2 regions of the Leclercia sp. GHBNCSD genome follow, and region 2 is predicted to be linked to the other one. Evidence: predicted binding sites of a transcription regulator. Region 2 holds the regulator's gene; the other holds the start of a gene.

Region 1 (7,746 bases), 390 kb from region 2:
GATTTTCCGCCGCATCTGGCGCCAGCAGCCGGATACCGCCCTGCTGCTGATTGGCGACCCGAAACAGGCGATCTACGCCTTCCGTGGGGCGGATATTTTCACCTACATGAAAGCGCGTGGCGAAGTGGCCGCGCACTATACGCTGGATACCAACTGGCGTTCGGCGCCCGGCATGGTGGAGAGCGTGAATACGCTCTTTTCACAGATGAACGATGCTTTCATGTTCCGTGAAATCCCCTTCTTACCGGTCAAATCTGCCCCGAGAAACGCCACGCTGCGTTTCGAGTATAAAGGCGATTTCCAGCCCGCGATGCGCATCTGGCTGATGGAGGGCGAGGGGTGTGGCGTCGGAGATTACCAGACCTTTATGGCCCAGCACTGCGCGGCGCAAATCCGCGACTGGCTGAGCGCTGGCGTGCGCGGCGAAGCCATTCTGCACCGGGGCGACGATGCCCAACCGGTGAAGGCGTCAGACATTACGGTGCTGGTGCGCAGCCGTCAGGAGGCGGCGTTGATCCGTGATGCGCTGACCCTGCTGAGCATTCCTTCGGTCTATCTCTCCAACCGCGACAGCGTATTTGAAACGCTGGAAGCCCAGGAGATGCTCTGGCTGTTGCAGGCGGTGCTGGCGCCGGAGCGTGAAAGCACCCTGCGCAGCGCCCTGGCAAGCGCCATGCTCGGCCTTAACGCCCAGGATATCGATACGCTGAATAACAGTGAGACACTCTGGGATAAGGCGGTGGAAGAGTTTACCCGCTACCGTGAGCGCTGGCAGAAGCGGGGCGTAATGGCGATGCTGCGCGACCTCATGACCCAGCGCAACATCGCCGAAAATATGCTGGCGACCGCCGGAGGGGAACGCCGCCTGACCGATATTCTGCATATCAGCGAACTGTTGCAGGAGGCGGGGGCCCAGCTTGAGAGTGAATATGCCCTCGTGCGCTGGCTGGCGCAGCACATTGCCGAGCCGAACAGCAACGCCTCAAGCCAGCAAATGCGTCTCGAAAGTGACAAGCATCTGGTTAAAATCGTCACCATTCACAAATCGAAAGGGCTGGAGTATCCCCTGGTCTGGTTGCCTTTCATTGCCAACTACCGGGTTCAGGATCAGGCCTTTTATCACGATCGTAAGACCTTCGAAGCGGTGCTTGACCTCAGCAAGGCCGATGACAGCGTGGAGCTGGCCGAAGCTGAACGGCAGGCGGAAGATTTACGCCTGCTCTATGTGGCACTGACCCGTTCGGTGTGGCACTGCAGCTTAGGCGTGGCGCCGCTGTTCCGTCGGCGTGGCGAAAAATCGGGTGACAGCGACGTCCACCTGAGCGCGCTTGGACGCCTGATCCAGCGCGGCGAGCCGAAAGATGCCGCCGGTCTGCGCCAGTGTCTGGAGGCGTTATGCAATGACCACATTGCATTGCAGGTTGCCGATGTGGCAGACGCCGCCCGCTGGCATATGCCGGATCCGGTGATGCCGGATCTGCAGGCGCGGCAGGTGGCTCGCATGCTGTATGACGACTGGCGGGTCACCAGCTATTCCGGACTTCAGCAGCACGGGCACAGTATCGCCCAGGATCTGATGCCGCGCCTCGATGTTGATGCCGCAGGCACCGGCGAAGTGCCGCAGGAGCCAGAGCTGACGCCGCATCAGTTTCCGCGCGGCGCCTCGCCGGGCACCTTTTTACACAGCCTGTTTGAAGCACTCGATTTTACGCAGCCCGTCTCCCCGGAGTGGGTGCTGGAGATGCTGCAAAAAGGGGGGTACGATGCCCGCTGGGAGCCGGTGTTAACCCGCTGGATCGCGCAGGTGCTGGAAACTCCGCTCAATGAGGAGGGGATCTCACTGAGCCAGCTGACAGCCGCTGATAAGCAGGTTGAGATGGAGTTTTATCTGCCCATCGCCGGGCCGCTCACCGCCGGGGCGCTGGATGCGTTGATCCGCGAGTACGATCCACTCTCCCGGGGCTGCCCGCCGCTCGATTTTCGTCAGGTGCGCGGCATGCTGAAAGGCTTTATCGACCTGGTCTTCCGCCATAATGGCCGCTATTACCTGCTGGACTATAAATCCAACTGGCTGGGTGAAAACAGCGAGGCCTATACCCCGCAGGCTATGGCCCGGGCGATGCAGTCGCACCGCTACGATCTGCAGTACCAGCTCTATACCCTGGCGCTGCACCGATATTTACGTCACCGTATTGCCGACTATGACTATCAACAACATTTCGGTGGGGTGATCTACCTGTTTTTACGTGGCGTCGATGGCAGCTCGCCGGGCGCCGGTTGCTTTGCCACCCGTCCGGATGAAGCGTTAATCGAACAAATGGATAGCCTGTTTTCCGCCAGCAACGAGGAGCTAACACAATGACGATGCAGGAACACTTGCTGGAAGCCGTAGAGCAGCGCGTGCTGCGTCGTCTGGATGTACAGTTTGCGATGATGGTAGCAGGGAACGACGAACCGGCGGTGATGCTGGCGGCGGCAATCTTAAGCCGTGATGCGGGAGAAGGGCACGTTTGCCTGCCGTTGTCCCGGCTGCGTGCCGAGGCGAAAAGCGCCGCGCTGCAGGCCTGTTTTGCGCTGTTTGACCAGGAGCCGGACTGGACCGCTACGCTGCTGCGCTCCCGCGCGGTGAGTGCAGGGGATGAACCGACGCCGCTGGTGCTCACCGGCGAACGGCTCTACCTCAACCGGATGTGGCGCTATGAGCGGGCGGTGGCCCGCTTCTTTAGCGAAGCCAACCAGCCTTTGCCCCATGACAGCGCCGACGTTCAGCGCACGCTCAATGCGCTGTTCACCTCTGATGAATCCGTCAACTGGCAAAAGGTGGCTGCGGCAGTCGCGTTAACGCGGCGTATTTCCGTGATCTCCGGCGGGCCGGGGACCGGCAAAACGACCACCGTTGCCCGCCTGCTGGCGGCGCTGATCCAGATGGCGGGAGAGGAGAAGTGCCGGATCCGGCTGGCAGCCCCCACCGGTAAAGCGGCCGCTCGTCTGACCGAATCCCTGGGCGGCGCGCTGCAAAAACTGCCCCTGACCGAGGCCCAGCGCGCGCGATTCCCGACGGAAGCGAGTACGCTGCACCGTTTGCTTGGCGCGCAGCCTGGCAGCCAGCGCCTGCGTTACCATGCAGGTAATCCGCTGCACCTGGATGTGCTGGTGGTGGATGAGGCGTCGATGATTGATCTGACGATGATGTCGCGTCTGATCGACGCCCTGCCGCCTCATGCCCGGGTTATTTTCCTCGGCGATCGCGACCAGCTGGCTTCCGTCGAAGCGGGCGCGGTGCTGGGTGACATCTGTACCTGGGCCAGCGCCGGCTTTACGGTCCGGCGCGCGCAGGAGCTTGCCAGCATGACGGGATGCGAGATGGAGGGCAACGTCAGCCCGGTCGCGGGTGCGCTACGCGACAGCCTGTGCCTGCTGCAAAAAAGCTACCGTTTTGGCAGCGATTCTGGCATCGGGCAACTGGCGGCCGCGGTCAACCGGGGCGATCGCCACGCTATCCGCTCGGTATTTGATGGCAAATTCAGTGATATTGAGAAAAAGCAGCTCCAGAGCGGGGAAGAGTATCTGGCGATGCTGGAAGATGCCCTGCAGGGGTATCAACATTTTCTCGACAGCGTGCAGCAGCAAGCCTCCGAAGCGGAGATCCTGGCGGCATTTGGCCGCTACCAGCTGCTTTGCGCCTTACGGGATGGCCCCTTCGGCGTTGCCGGGCTCAATGAAAAGCTCGAGCAGGTCCTGGCGCAAAAACGCCGTATTGGCCGTCAGCCGCATTCACGCTGGTATGAAGGCAGGCCGGTGATGATTTCACGTAACGACAGCGCGCTGGGCCTGTTTAACGGCGATATCGGGATTGCGCTGAATCGGGGTCAGGGGCTGCGTGTCTGGTTCCAGATGCCCGACGGCAGCGTGAAATCCGTGCAGCCCAGCCGCCTGCCGGAACATGAAACCGCCTGGGCCATGACGGTGCATAAATCCCAGGGCTCTGAGTTCGATCACGCGGCGCTGATTTTACCTAACCAGATGTCGCCCGTCGTGACCCGCGAGCTGGTCTATACCGCCATTACCCGCGCCCGTCGGCGGTTGTCGTTGTATGCGGATGAAGGGGTGCTGACCCAGGCTGTCACTACCCGTACAGAGCGACGCAGCGGCCTGAGCGCGATTTTTGAAGCCTTATAAGCGTGTGAAAAGCCGGGCGGCGTTTGCCCGGCCTGTGGGTGATGACCGTTATCCCAGGTCCGCCATCAGCACTTTTGAACGGCGCTGGTAGTTGTACATCTCTTTCTTGGTTTCCGGCAGCGAGTCAATATCCACCGGCGTGAAACCCCGCTCCTGGAACCAGTGAATGCTGCGGGTCGTCAGCACAAACAGCTTGCTCAGCCCCATCTGCCGCGCCTGGAGGGCGATCCGCTCCAGCAACACTTCGCCGCGCGATGAGCTGCGGTAATCCGGATGTACCGCCACGCAGGCCATTTCACCGATCTTCTCTTCCGGGAAGGGGTAGAGCGCCGCACAGGCGATGGTGAGGTTATCGCGCTGAATAATGGTGAACTTGTCGATCTCCATCTCCAGCTGTTCGCGGGAGCGGCGCACCAGGATCCCCTGCTGCTCCAGCGGGCGGATGAGTTCCAGAATGCCGCCGATGTCGTTGATGGTGGCGCGACGGATCTGCTCGGCGCTCTCCATCACAATCTGCGTCCCAATACCGTCGCGGGAGAAGAGCTCCTGCAGCAGGGCGCCATCTTCCTGATAGCTGATCAGATGGCTGCGACGCACGCCGCTGCGGCAGGCTTTGATTGCGCCCCGCAGAAAACGCACGGTACCGGAGTAGTAGTCCCCCTGCGCCTCAAGGGCATCGACGCGCGCCTGAGCCTCGTTAGGGAACAGCTCAGAGACAATATTCCCGAGCTCGTTCATCACCCCCTGCGAGGAGCAGAAGCCGATCATTTTTTCTGCTTTCAGCTTGATCGCCAGCTGGGTGGCAATCTCTTCAGAGGTGAGGTTGAAACTTTCGCCCGTGACAGAGACGGCCACCGGGCCGGTCAGCACAATCGCGCCGCCATCGAGCTGACGGTGGATCGCCTCTTCATCAATACGACGAATACGTCCGCTGTGGCAGTAGTCCACGCCATCATCCACGCCGAGCGGCTGGGCGATAATAAAATTACCGCTGACCACATTAATATGCGCCCCCTGCAGCGGGGTGTTGTTAAGGCTCATCGACAGGCGCGCGGTGATGTCCAGCTGCAGCAGACCGGCGGCCTGCTTAACCAGCTCCAGCGTTTTAGCGTCGGTGACGCGGGTATGTTTGTGGTAGATCGGCTCGTGATGATGCGCGGCCAGATTCGCCTCGATCTGCGGGCGAGCGCCATACACGACAACCAGACGAATACCCAGGCTATGCAGCAGGCCGATATCATTGACAATACTGGAGAAATTCTCATGCTCAATGGCTTCGCCACCCAGCATGACGACAAACGTCTTTCCCCGGTGGGCGTTGATATAGGGAACAGAATGGCGGAATCCCTGGACCAGTTCGATTCTACGTTCCTTCACCACGGCACAACCCCTTAATGAATGTTTATTCGTAATTTTTGTATTTTTATTCGATTATCGCTCTGTGCGCAAGCCAAACTTTTCTTCGAAGCAAAGAAAAGATTCAGCTAAGTTATCGTTAACGCATGATTGTTTACCCTTTTAGGGATGACAGGTTATGCATCATTCGTTAAAGTTTTCGGTCAATTTGGACGTTATGAAAAGTTATTCGATATCTTTGCTCGGGAGAAGCATGTCGGGATCCAGTAAAGCATTAAGTCGTCGTCGCCTGTTACAAGGGGCCGGAGCAATGTGGTTGCTTAGCGTCAGTCAGGTCGGGTTTGCCGCTGTCAGCCAGGTTGTTGCGGTGCGCGTCTGGCCGTCTTCGACCTATACGCGCGTGACGGTCGAGTCAAACCGGGTGCTGAACTATAAGCAATTCGCGTTGAGCAACCCGGAGCGGGTGGTGGTGGATATCGAAGGCGTAAATCTTAACTCGGTGCTGAAAGGAATGAGCGCCCAGATCCGCGGCGACGATCCCTTTATCAAATCCGCGCGGGTAGGGCAGTTTGATCCGAAAACCGTGCGCATGGTGTTTGAGCTCAAGCAGAACGTCAAACCGCAGCTGTTTGCCCTCGCACCGGTGGCCGGTTTTAAAGAACGTCTGGTTATGGATCTCTATCCTGCCAACGCGACCGATATTCAGGATCCGCTGCTGGCCCTGCTGGAGGATTACAACAAAGGCGATCTGGAAAAACAGGTACCGCCTGCGCAAAGTGGCCCGCAGCCCGGCAAAGCGGGACGCGATCGCCCGATTGTGATCATGCTCGATCCGGGGCACGGCGGCGAAGACTCCGGCGCGGTAGGCAAATACCGGACCCGGGAAAAAGATGTGGTGCTGCAAATCGCCCGTCGCCTGAAGGCGATGATCGACAGAGAAGGCAACATGCGCGCCTACATGACGCGCAACGAAGATGTCTTTATTCCGTTAAAAGTGCGTGTGGCGAAAGCACAAAAGCAGCGTGCGGATCTCTTCATCTCTATCCATGCGGACGCCTTTACCAGCCGTCAGCCCAGCGGGTCATCAGTGTTTGCCCTCTCTACCAAAGGGGCGACCAGTACCGCAGCACGCTATCTTGCCGATACCCAGAACGCCTCCGACCTTATCGGTGGGGTAGGGCGGAGCGGCGATCGCTATGTCGACCACACCATGTTCGATATGGTCCAGTCGCTGACCATCACCGACAGCCTGAAGTTTGGTAAAGCGGTGCTGGGCAGGCTCGGGCATGTGAACAAGCTGCATAAGAACAGCGTCGAGCAGGCCGGATTTGCGGTGTTGAAAGCGCCGGACATCCCGTCGATTCTGGTGGAAACCGCCTTTATCAGTAACGTGGAAGAGGAGCGCAAACTTAAAACGGCTAAGTTCCAGCAGGAAGTGGCGGAGTCAATACTGGCGGGGATTAAAGCCTATTTCTCTGACGGGGCGACGCTGGCGAGACGCGGATAAGATCAACACTGCCCGGCGGCGCTGCGCCTGCGCGGGCCTACGGGTGGGCTGACGACAAAAACAAAAAAACACCCGGAAGGGTGTTTATTGTTTTAAGAAGTGTTGGTTGCGGGGGCCGGATTTGAACCGACGACCTTCGGGTTATGAGCCCGACGAGCTACCAGGCTGCTCCACCCCGCGGCACCGTACTGCTTGTACTTCTTCAAATTTGATTGGTTGCGGGGGCCGGATTTGAACCGACGACCTTCGGGTTATGAGCCCGACGAGCTACCAGGCTGCTCCACCCCGCGTCACCGTACTGCTTGTACTTCATCAAATTTTAATTGGTTGCGGGGGCCGGATTTGAACCGACGACCTTCGGGTTATGAGCCCGACGAGCTACCAGGCTGCTCCACCCCGCGTCCGTGGATGCGCACTATACTCTGCTGACTTTTTGTTGCAACCCTTTTTCGTAAAAATCACCAAATTAGACGTTGAATTGCCTGCTCTGCCGTCGATTTGGCTGTTTTTTACGCAAAATTTGCCTAAGGGGAGGCAATCGCATTTCAATACCTTTGCCGGTTTGTTATCTTCGTTGCGCAGAATGGGGCAACTTGAAGATGGGATATATGAAAGGACGTTGGGCGAAGTATCTGATGACAGGCGCAATGGTAGCAATCCTCGCCGCCTGTTCCTCCAAACCGACCGATCGCGGTCAGCAATAT
Region 2 (7,746 bases):
GTTTGTCAGCAAACTCGTCGCTGCCGTAAACGACTTAAAAGTGGGTGACGGTCTGGAAGAGGGGACCGTCGTCGGGCCGTTGATTGAACCTGCCGCAGTGAAAAAAGTGCGTGAGCATGTGGAGGATGCCGTCGCCAAAGGGGCGACGGTGCTGGCGGGCGGCAAAGCCCATGCTCTCGGCGGCAACTTCTGGCAACCGACGGTGCTGGCAGACTGCCATGAAGGGATGGCGCTTGCCAGCGAAGAGACCTTCGGACCCGTGGCGGCCTGCTTCCGTTTCACTTCTGAAGAGGAGGTGATCCAGCGCGCCAACAATACACCGTTTGGCCTGGCTGCCTATTTCTATACTCAGAATTTGCAGCGGGTGTTCCGCGTTTCACAGGCCCTTGAGAGCGGGATGATCGGCATAAACGAGTGCGCGGTATCCACGGAGCTTGGGCCTTTTGGCGGGGTGAAAGAGTCGGGGCTGGGCCGCGAAGGGTCAGTGCTGGGGCTGGAGGAGTTCCTGGAAGTCAAAACCCTGCATATCGGGGGATTATAATTGGCAGAGCGGCAGAAGCCGCTCACCTGGACGGGGTGGCTGGCATGAATATCTATACGTTTGATTTTGATGAAATTGACAGTCAGGAGGCGTTCTACCGTGAGTTTTCACGGACCTTCGGTATAGGGCAGGAGAGGGTGACGGATCTGGACTCCCTGTGGGAAATAGTGACCAGCAGCCAGTTGCCGCTACCGCTTGAAATCGAATTCATCCATTTACCGGAAAAGCTGCGCAGACGCTTTGGGGCGCTGATCCTGCTGTTTGATGAGGCGGAAGAGGAGCTGGAGGGGCAGATTCGCTTTAACGTACATTAGTGCAGGATATAAAAAAGCCCCTGCGAAGCAGGGGCAAGTCGTATATCAATACGACGAGGGTTTATTTGTACAGCTCGGCCGTGGCATGCCAGTGGTCACCGGTATTCAGCTCAGTAACGCGATAGCTGCTGGCGCCCGCTTTTTCAGCTTTTGCGGCCAGAGCCTGACGGACATCCATCGGCGAGCCGGCCACTTCACTTACGGAGATGCTCCCCATAGATTGCAGGCCTTGCGCCTGGTCGGCGTTTACCTGATGTACAGCAGCGCTGGCACCAAATGAGAGAACGGAAGCGAAACCAGCGGCGATAATTAATTTAGTGTTCATAGTCTTTACTCCTGGAGTGCAGGCTCAACGGCAAGAAGGGTTGTGCTGCTATTTTTATGCCTGGTGCCGTTGAACAGAGATATCGGGTAGTACGGGTAATACTCGGTACGACTTATTTGTACAGCTCAGCAGTTGCATGCCAGTGGTCACCTGTACGCGCTTCGATAACGCGATAGGAAGAGGCACCCTGTTCCTGCGCTTTTTTGTTCAGCATCTGGTTCATGTCCATCGGAGAGGTTCCGATCGCACCGATAGAAACGGTACCGATAGATTCACGAGACTGAGCCTGCTCGGCGTTGATCGCATCAGCAGCAAAGGCGCCGAAAGACAGGACAGAGAGAATGCTTAGTGTGGCTACGGTAGTTTTGATTTTCATGATTCTTTTCCTCGTCATATTCTTTTACTGGGGTCGTCGTTTCGTGACCCTCATCACAAAAACAAGTATACACTAATAACGGCATAAATTAATACCATGCTAATTGTTTCTTGGGTGGTCAAGAATTAAACAAGGGATTTTATATAACGAAAAGAAATAAAAAGCAGGGAGATAAGCGGGGCTTGAGCAGTTATTTCTATTAAAATTAATAAGATATGTAACTTTGATTATTTGTGCGATCTTGTGGTTTATCATTCGCTGTGTAAAAGCAATGAGGCAGAAAAACGCACTATTTGTTAAATTACAGATAACAGATTGTAGGGTGAAACGGGGCGGGAGCAGAAGGTTCCCCGCCGCGAGCGGCGGCAGGGAAGGGGATCAGAGTTCCTGTTCGAACAGTACCAGAATGGCTTCGTAGAGATCTTTCACGGAGAAACCATTGGCCGGGGTCGTGAAGATGGTGTCGTCACCGGCAATAGTGCCGAGGATACCTTCCGCTTTACCCAGCGAGTCGAGCAGGCGCGCAATCAGTTGTGCCGCACCCGGGCTGGTGTGGATCACCACCACAGCTTCGTTATAGTCGATATCCAGTACCAGATTCTTCAGCGGGCTCGAGGTGGTCGGGACGCCCAGTTCGGCTGGCAGACAGTAGACCATCTCCATTTTGGCGTTGCGGGTACGCACCGCGCCGAACTTGGTTAACATGCGGGAGACTTTCGACTGGTTGATGTTTTCAAAACCCTCATCCTGTAGAGCCTGGACAATCTCCCCCTGGGAACTAAATTTTTCTTCTTTAAGCAGCGCTTTAAACGCTTTAACCAATTCTTCTTGTTTAGAAGAGATTCGCATAAATCACCCGAAATATAGCGGTAGAAACAACATTATTATGCACATGGATGAATTTTTATGCAAACTATCTGCCCAATGTTAGGCTGAAATAATGTTATGAAAGGGAGTGATTTTATCAAAATTCGTTATCAAGGAACATGCCTGCGTCACGCCTCGCAAATAAGCTTAAAAGTAAATTAAATGTTATCAAATTGATGTTGTTTTGGTGGCTGGCGAGGGTGTATTGTAACCACCTCTTGATTCGTTGCTTAGTTATCGCATAACGCCCGATAGCTTTCCGGCAGAAGCGAAAAGCGCGTGACCGCTAATTCCTGATACATCACGATTGTATTTATTGATCTGCTGAATTAAGGTCGCCGCGACGGAGTAACAGAAAGTTAGCTCACCATAATAAGGAGTTTAGGATGAAAGTCGCAGTCCTCGGCGCTGCTGGCGGTATCGGCCAGGCGCTTGCCCTACTACTGAAAACTCAGCTGCCTGCAGGCTCAGAACTCTCTCTCTATGATATCGCCCCGGTAACACCTGGTGTGGCGGTAGACCTCAGCCACATCCCGACGGCTGTTAAAATCAAAGGCTTCTCCGGTGAAGATGCTCGCCCGGCGCTCGAAGGCGCAGACGTGGTGCTGATCTCCGCAGGCGTGGCGCGTAAGCCAGGTATGGATCGTTCCGACCTGTTCAACGTGAACGCGGGTATCGTTAAGAACCTGATTCAGCAGGTTGCTACTACCTGCCCGAAAGCCTGCATCGGTATCATCACTAACCCGGTTAACACCACTGTGGCTATCGCGGCAGAAGTGCTGAAAAAAGCGGGCGTGTATGACAAGAACAAACTGTTCGGCGTAACCACGCTGGACATCATCCGCTCCAACACCTTTGTTGCGGAACTGAAAGGCAAACAGCCAACCGAGCTCGAAGTCCCGGTTATCGGCGGCCACTCTGGTGTGACCATTCTGCCACTGCTGTCCCAGATCCCAGGTGTGAGCTTCACCGAGCAGGAAGTGGCTGACCTGACCAAACGTATCCAGAACGCCGGCACCGAAGTGGTGGAAGCGAAGGCGGGTGGCGGCTCTGCAACCCTCTCTATGGGCCAGGCTGCGGCACGTTTCGGCCTCTCTCTGGTCCGCGCCCTGCAAGGTGAGCAAGGCGTGGTGGAATGCGCTTACGTTGAAGGTGACGGCGAGCACGCGCGCTTCTTCTCTCAGCCGCTGCTGCTGGGTAAAAACGGTATCGAAGAGCGTAAGTCTATCGGCACCCTGAGCGCGTTTGAACAGCAGGCGATGGCTGGCATGCTGGAAACCCTGAAGAACGATATCGTTCTGGGCGAAGAGTTCGTTAATAAATAAGCGACGCGCTTCCCGTCAGGGCAATAAAAAACCGGAGTATGAACTCCGGTTTTTTTATGCCTGCCAACTCAGTTGGTGGCCGGGTATTCCTGAATGGTCACCTGCAGGGTCAGTTTCTTATCATCACGCATCACTTCCACCGGGATGATAGAGCCTGGCCTGATCTCCGCCACCTGATCCATGGTTTCCAGCGCCGACACGGCCGGTTTACCGTTCACCGAGACAATCACGTCGTTAACCCTGATACCCGCTTCTGCCGCTGGGCCGCCAGGGGTCACTTCGTTCACTACAATCCCCTGGATCTGATCGATTCCGCCACCCTGAGAATGCAGCGGAGCAATCTCACGCCCGCCAATACCAATGTAGCCGCGGATCACGCGTCCGTCGCGAATCAGCTTATCCATAATCTTGTTAGCGAGCTGGAACGGGATGGCGAAGCCGATCCCTTCGGGCGTTTCCCCGTCGTTGCTTTTATCAAACGAGAGGGTGTTGATGCCCATCAGTTCGCCCAGCGAGTTCACCAGCGCGCCGCCGGAGTTGCCATGGTTGATGGACGCGTCCGTCTGCAGGAAATTCTGCCGTCCGGATGGGTTCAGGCCGATACGCCCGGTTGCGCTGATGATCCCCTGGGTAATGGTCTGTCCGAGGTTATAGGGGTTGCCAATGGCCAGCACCACGTCGCCGATATGGGGCGTCCGCTTACGGTTGATGGGGATAACGGGCAGGCCGCCCGTGGCGTTGATTTTGAGGACTGCCAGATCCGTCAGACTGTCGGAGCCCACGAGCAGTGCCTCAAAGACGCGGCCATCCTGCAGCGCCACGATGATCTGATCGGCATCGTTGATCACATGTTTGTTGGTAATAATGTAGCCGCGTTCATCCATAATCACCCCGGAGCCAAGGGTGCGGATCTCCAGCTGATTATGGCTGGTGCTGTTTAGCCCACGGTTATAGACGTTAACCACCGCAGGGGCGGCGCGGCGTACTGCCTGGTTATAACTGGCAGGCGTTTCATCTGCGCTGTCGAACTGCGGCGCAGCCAGCTGATTGAACTGACGTAAAGAGGGCATCGCGGCCAGTAACAGGCCACCTACTACCAGGCCGATGGCGACCGAACGAATGAGCTTAAAAACCATGATACGGGCGTCGTTAAAGGGAGAACGCAAGCAGCATAACATGACTTATCCGGACATCACACGGGGTGATGTCCGGACAGGTACAGGCTTAGCGCAGCAGAATATAGAGCGTATCGTTACCACGCACGATCTGCAGGGCGATAACGGTAGGTTTGCTCTCCAGCACCTTGCGCATTTCGGCGATAGACTGCACGCGAACGCGGTTCACCCCGATAATCACATCGTCCTGATGAAGCCCAGCCTGCGCGGCAGGACTGCTCTTCTCGACGCTTTCGAGGGTGATGCCTTTGGTGCCGTCTTTTAACTGTCCGTCGCTTAAGGTCGCCCCCTGTAGCGCGGGAGCAATCATCTCTGCGCTGGCCGAAGAAGAGGTGCTTTTATCGAGCGTGACCTGCAGATCCAGCGGCTTCCCGTCACGCAAAATGCCAAGCTTAACCGTCGCACCCGGCTCCGTAGTGGCGATGCGCGAACGCAGTTCGGCAAAGCTGCTTAACGGTTTATCATTCAGGCTGACAATCACGTCCCCGGATTTCACGCCCGCTTTTGCGGAACCGGAATTCGGCAACACTTCGCTGACGAAGGCGCCGCGCTGCACGTTCAGGTTGAACGCTTTGGCGATATCCGCACTCATCTCGGTGCCTTTAATACCCAGCAGGCCACGTTTCACTTCGCCAAATTCAATCAGCTGCTGGGCCAGCGTGCGTGCCATGTTGCTGGGAATGGCAAAGCCAATCCCGACGCTGCCGCCGCCAGGGGCAAGAATGGCGGTGTTAATGCCAATCAGCTCGCCGTTCAGGTTCAGCAGCGCGCCGCCGGAGTTACCCCGGTTAATGGAGGCGTCGGTCTGGATAAAGTTTTCCAGCCCTTCAAGATTCAGCCCACTGCGGCCCAGCGCGGAGATAATGCCGGAGGTGGCGGTCTGGCCGAGGCCGAAGGGGTTACCCACCGCCACCGCGAAATCGCCGACGCGTAGTTTATCGGAGTCAGCAATGGCGATTTGCGTCAGGCCGGTTGGGTTTTGCAACTGCAGCAGGGCGATATCGCTCTGATCGTCACCGCCAATCAGTTTGGCATCAAACTCCCGGCCATCATTCATCTGCACGCTGATTTTATCGGCATGGCTGATGACGTGGTTATTGGTCAGGACATAGCCCTTCGCGGCGTCGATGATGACCCCGGAGCCCAGACCTTCAAAGGGCTGTCCCTGCTGGTCAGGAGCTTCATCGCCAAAATACTTCTTCAACTCTTCCGGAATACGCTGGCTTTGCACCGCGGTGCCTTCGACCTGCACGCTTACGACGGCGGGCAGGACTTTCTCCAGCATTGGCGCCAGGCTCGGCAGGGCGGCCTCGCCGGGAACCTGCGAAGGGAGTGCGGCAGCCAGCGGATACGAGGCCGACAGGGATAAACCGATACTCAATGCTAACGCGCTCAACAGCTGATTTTTTTTGTTCATTTTTGCTGGCTCTCGCAACCTGGAATGAAGGGATAACGGCCCTGAAACAGACTGATGTTATTGAATTTTAAAACGCTGAACAATGAGGTGTTTGACTAAATAATAGCTGGGGTCAGGAAGAAAGGACGGGCGCAAAGGCTGCGCCCGTAAAATTTATTTTCGATCTGCGATTAGTCGCGCTTTGCGCCACCGCGCAGCAGGCCGGAAGCCCCTTCGGAGTAGTCACGTGGCATCTGTACAGGCGCTTGATCGTTACTGGCTTCGGACTCGGCCAGACGGTTACGGAACGGATTGTTTTCCGCGCTCATCTCCGGCAGCAGGCTGCTGGAGCTTTTCGCCATGTGCTGATAAAGCTGACGGTAGTCATGCGCCATGTTGTCCAGCAGCTCGGCGCTCTGAGCAAAGTGGCTGACCAGCTCTTCACGATACTCGTCCAGTTCAGCTTTGTTCTTTTCCAGTTCGTACTGCAACGCCTGTTGCTGACGCAATTTGCGATTACCAAAACGCATGGCCACGGCGCCGATAGCGATGCCGACGACTAAACCAATTAGCGCATATTCCCAGGTCATGAACTTCTCCCGTTGTCTTGTGGTTCCGTAGGGTGTTGGCTCGGCTCCATGCCAGGGCCTGATTATGCCACTATAACCGCTATTTCCTTAGAAGTGGAATCCCGCCGCATCATCGCGTACTGTAGAACGGCCTTTTTTTCGTCAACTGAGCAGTCTGACGGGTATTAATTGAAGGAATAACAATAACATTATGCAAAGTCTCTCCCCTACATCGCGTTATCAACAGGCCCTGAGCGAGGGCTCCCACCAGCCAGATGAGGTACAGCGTGAAGCGGTAAGCCGTCTGGACGGCATCTGGCATGAGCTGACGGCCCGGCCAGCCGAAGCTGCGCCTTCCGGTGGGTTAAAAGCCGCATTTGGACGGTTGTTGGGCAAGAAAGCGCCGCAGAGCGTCACGCCAGTGCGGGGCTTATATATGTGGGGGGGCGTCGGGCGCGGCAAAACCTGGCTGATGGATCTTTTTTACCAGAGCCTGCCGGGGACGCGTAAGCAGCGTCTTCACTTTCACCGCTTTATGCTGCGGGTCCATGAAGAGCTGACGGCCCTGCAGGGGCAGAGCGATCCGCTGGATATCGTCGCTGAGCGTTTTAAAGCTGAAACCGATGTGCTCTGCTTCGATGAGTTTTTTGTCTCGGATATTACCGACGCCATGCTGCTGGGCGGATTAATGAAAGCGCTCTTTGACCGGGGTATCACCCTGGTGGCGACATCAAACATTCCGCCAGATGAGCTCTACCGTAACGGCCTGCAACGTGCCCGCTTCCTGCCGGCTATCGCGGCGATTAAAGAGCATTGTCACATCATGAATGTGGATGCCGGCATCGACTACCGTCTGCG

Evidence for each region. Region 2 encodes ArgR, which controls arginine synthesis, uptake and breakdown. Its sites were predicted from a motif close to ANTGAATAAAAATACANT; they were not measured.
Region 1: argA (amino-acid N-acetyltransferase) is a predicted target of ArgR. The motif match lies at 5,594-5,611, and genes of this name have one in related genera.

What each region holds. Positions count from the first base shown of each region.
Region 1 covers NZ_JBQVYO010000001.1:2,877,044-2,884,789, forward strand. Annotated here, with positions in the region: gene recB (exodeoxyribonuclease V subunit beta) at 1-2,362, shown strand, start outside; gene recD (exodeoxyribonuclease V subunit alpha) at 2,359-4,179, shown strand; gene argA (amino-acid N-acetyltransferase) at 4,228-5,559, opposite strand; gene amiC (N-acetylmuramoyl-L-alanine amidase AmiC) at 5,789-7,042, shown strand; tRNA gene ACT3IC_RS13925 (tRNA-Met) at 7,146-7,222, opposite strand; tRNA gene ACT3IC_RS13930 (tRNA-Met) at 7,256-7,332, opposite strand; tRNA gene ACT3IC_RS13935 (tRNA-Met) at 7,367-7,443, opposite strand; gene mltA (murein transglycosylase A) at 7,651-7,746, shown strand, end outside.
Region 2 covers NZ_JBQVYO010000001.1:2,487,198-2,494,943, forward strand. Annotated here, with positions in the region: gene ACT3IC_RS12060 (NAD-dependent succinate-semialdehyde dehydrogenase) at 1-541, shown strand, start outside; gene ACT3IC_RS12065 (barstar family protein) at 586-855, shown strand; gene yhcN (peroxide/acid stress response protein YhcN) at 917-1,180, opposite strand; gene yhcN (peroxide/acid stress response protein YhcN) at 1,293-1,556, opposite strand; gene argR (transcriptional regulator ArgR) at 1,935-2,405, opposite strand; gene mdh (malate dehydrogenase) at 2,810-3,748, shown strand; gene degS (outer membrane-stress sensor serine endopeptidase DegS) at 3,817-4,884, opposite strand; gene degQ (serine endoprotease DegQ) at 4,973-6,340, opposite strand; gene zapG (Z-ring associated protein ZapG) at 6,511-6,909, opposite strand; gene zapE (cell division protein ZapE) at 7,100-7,746, shown strand, end outside.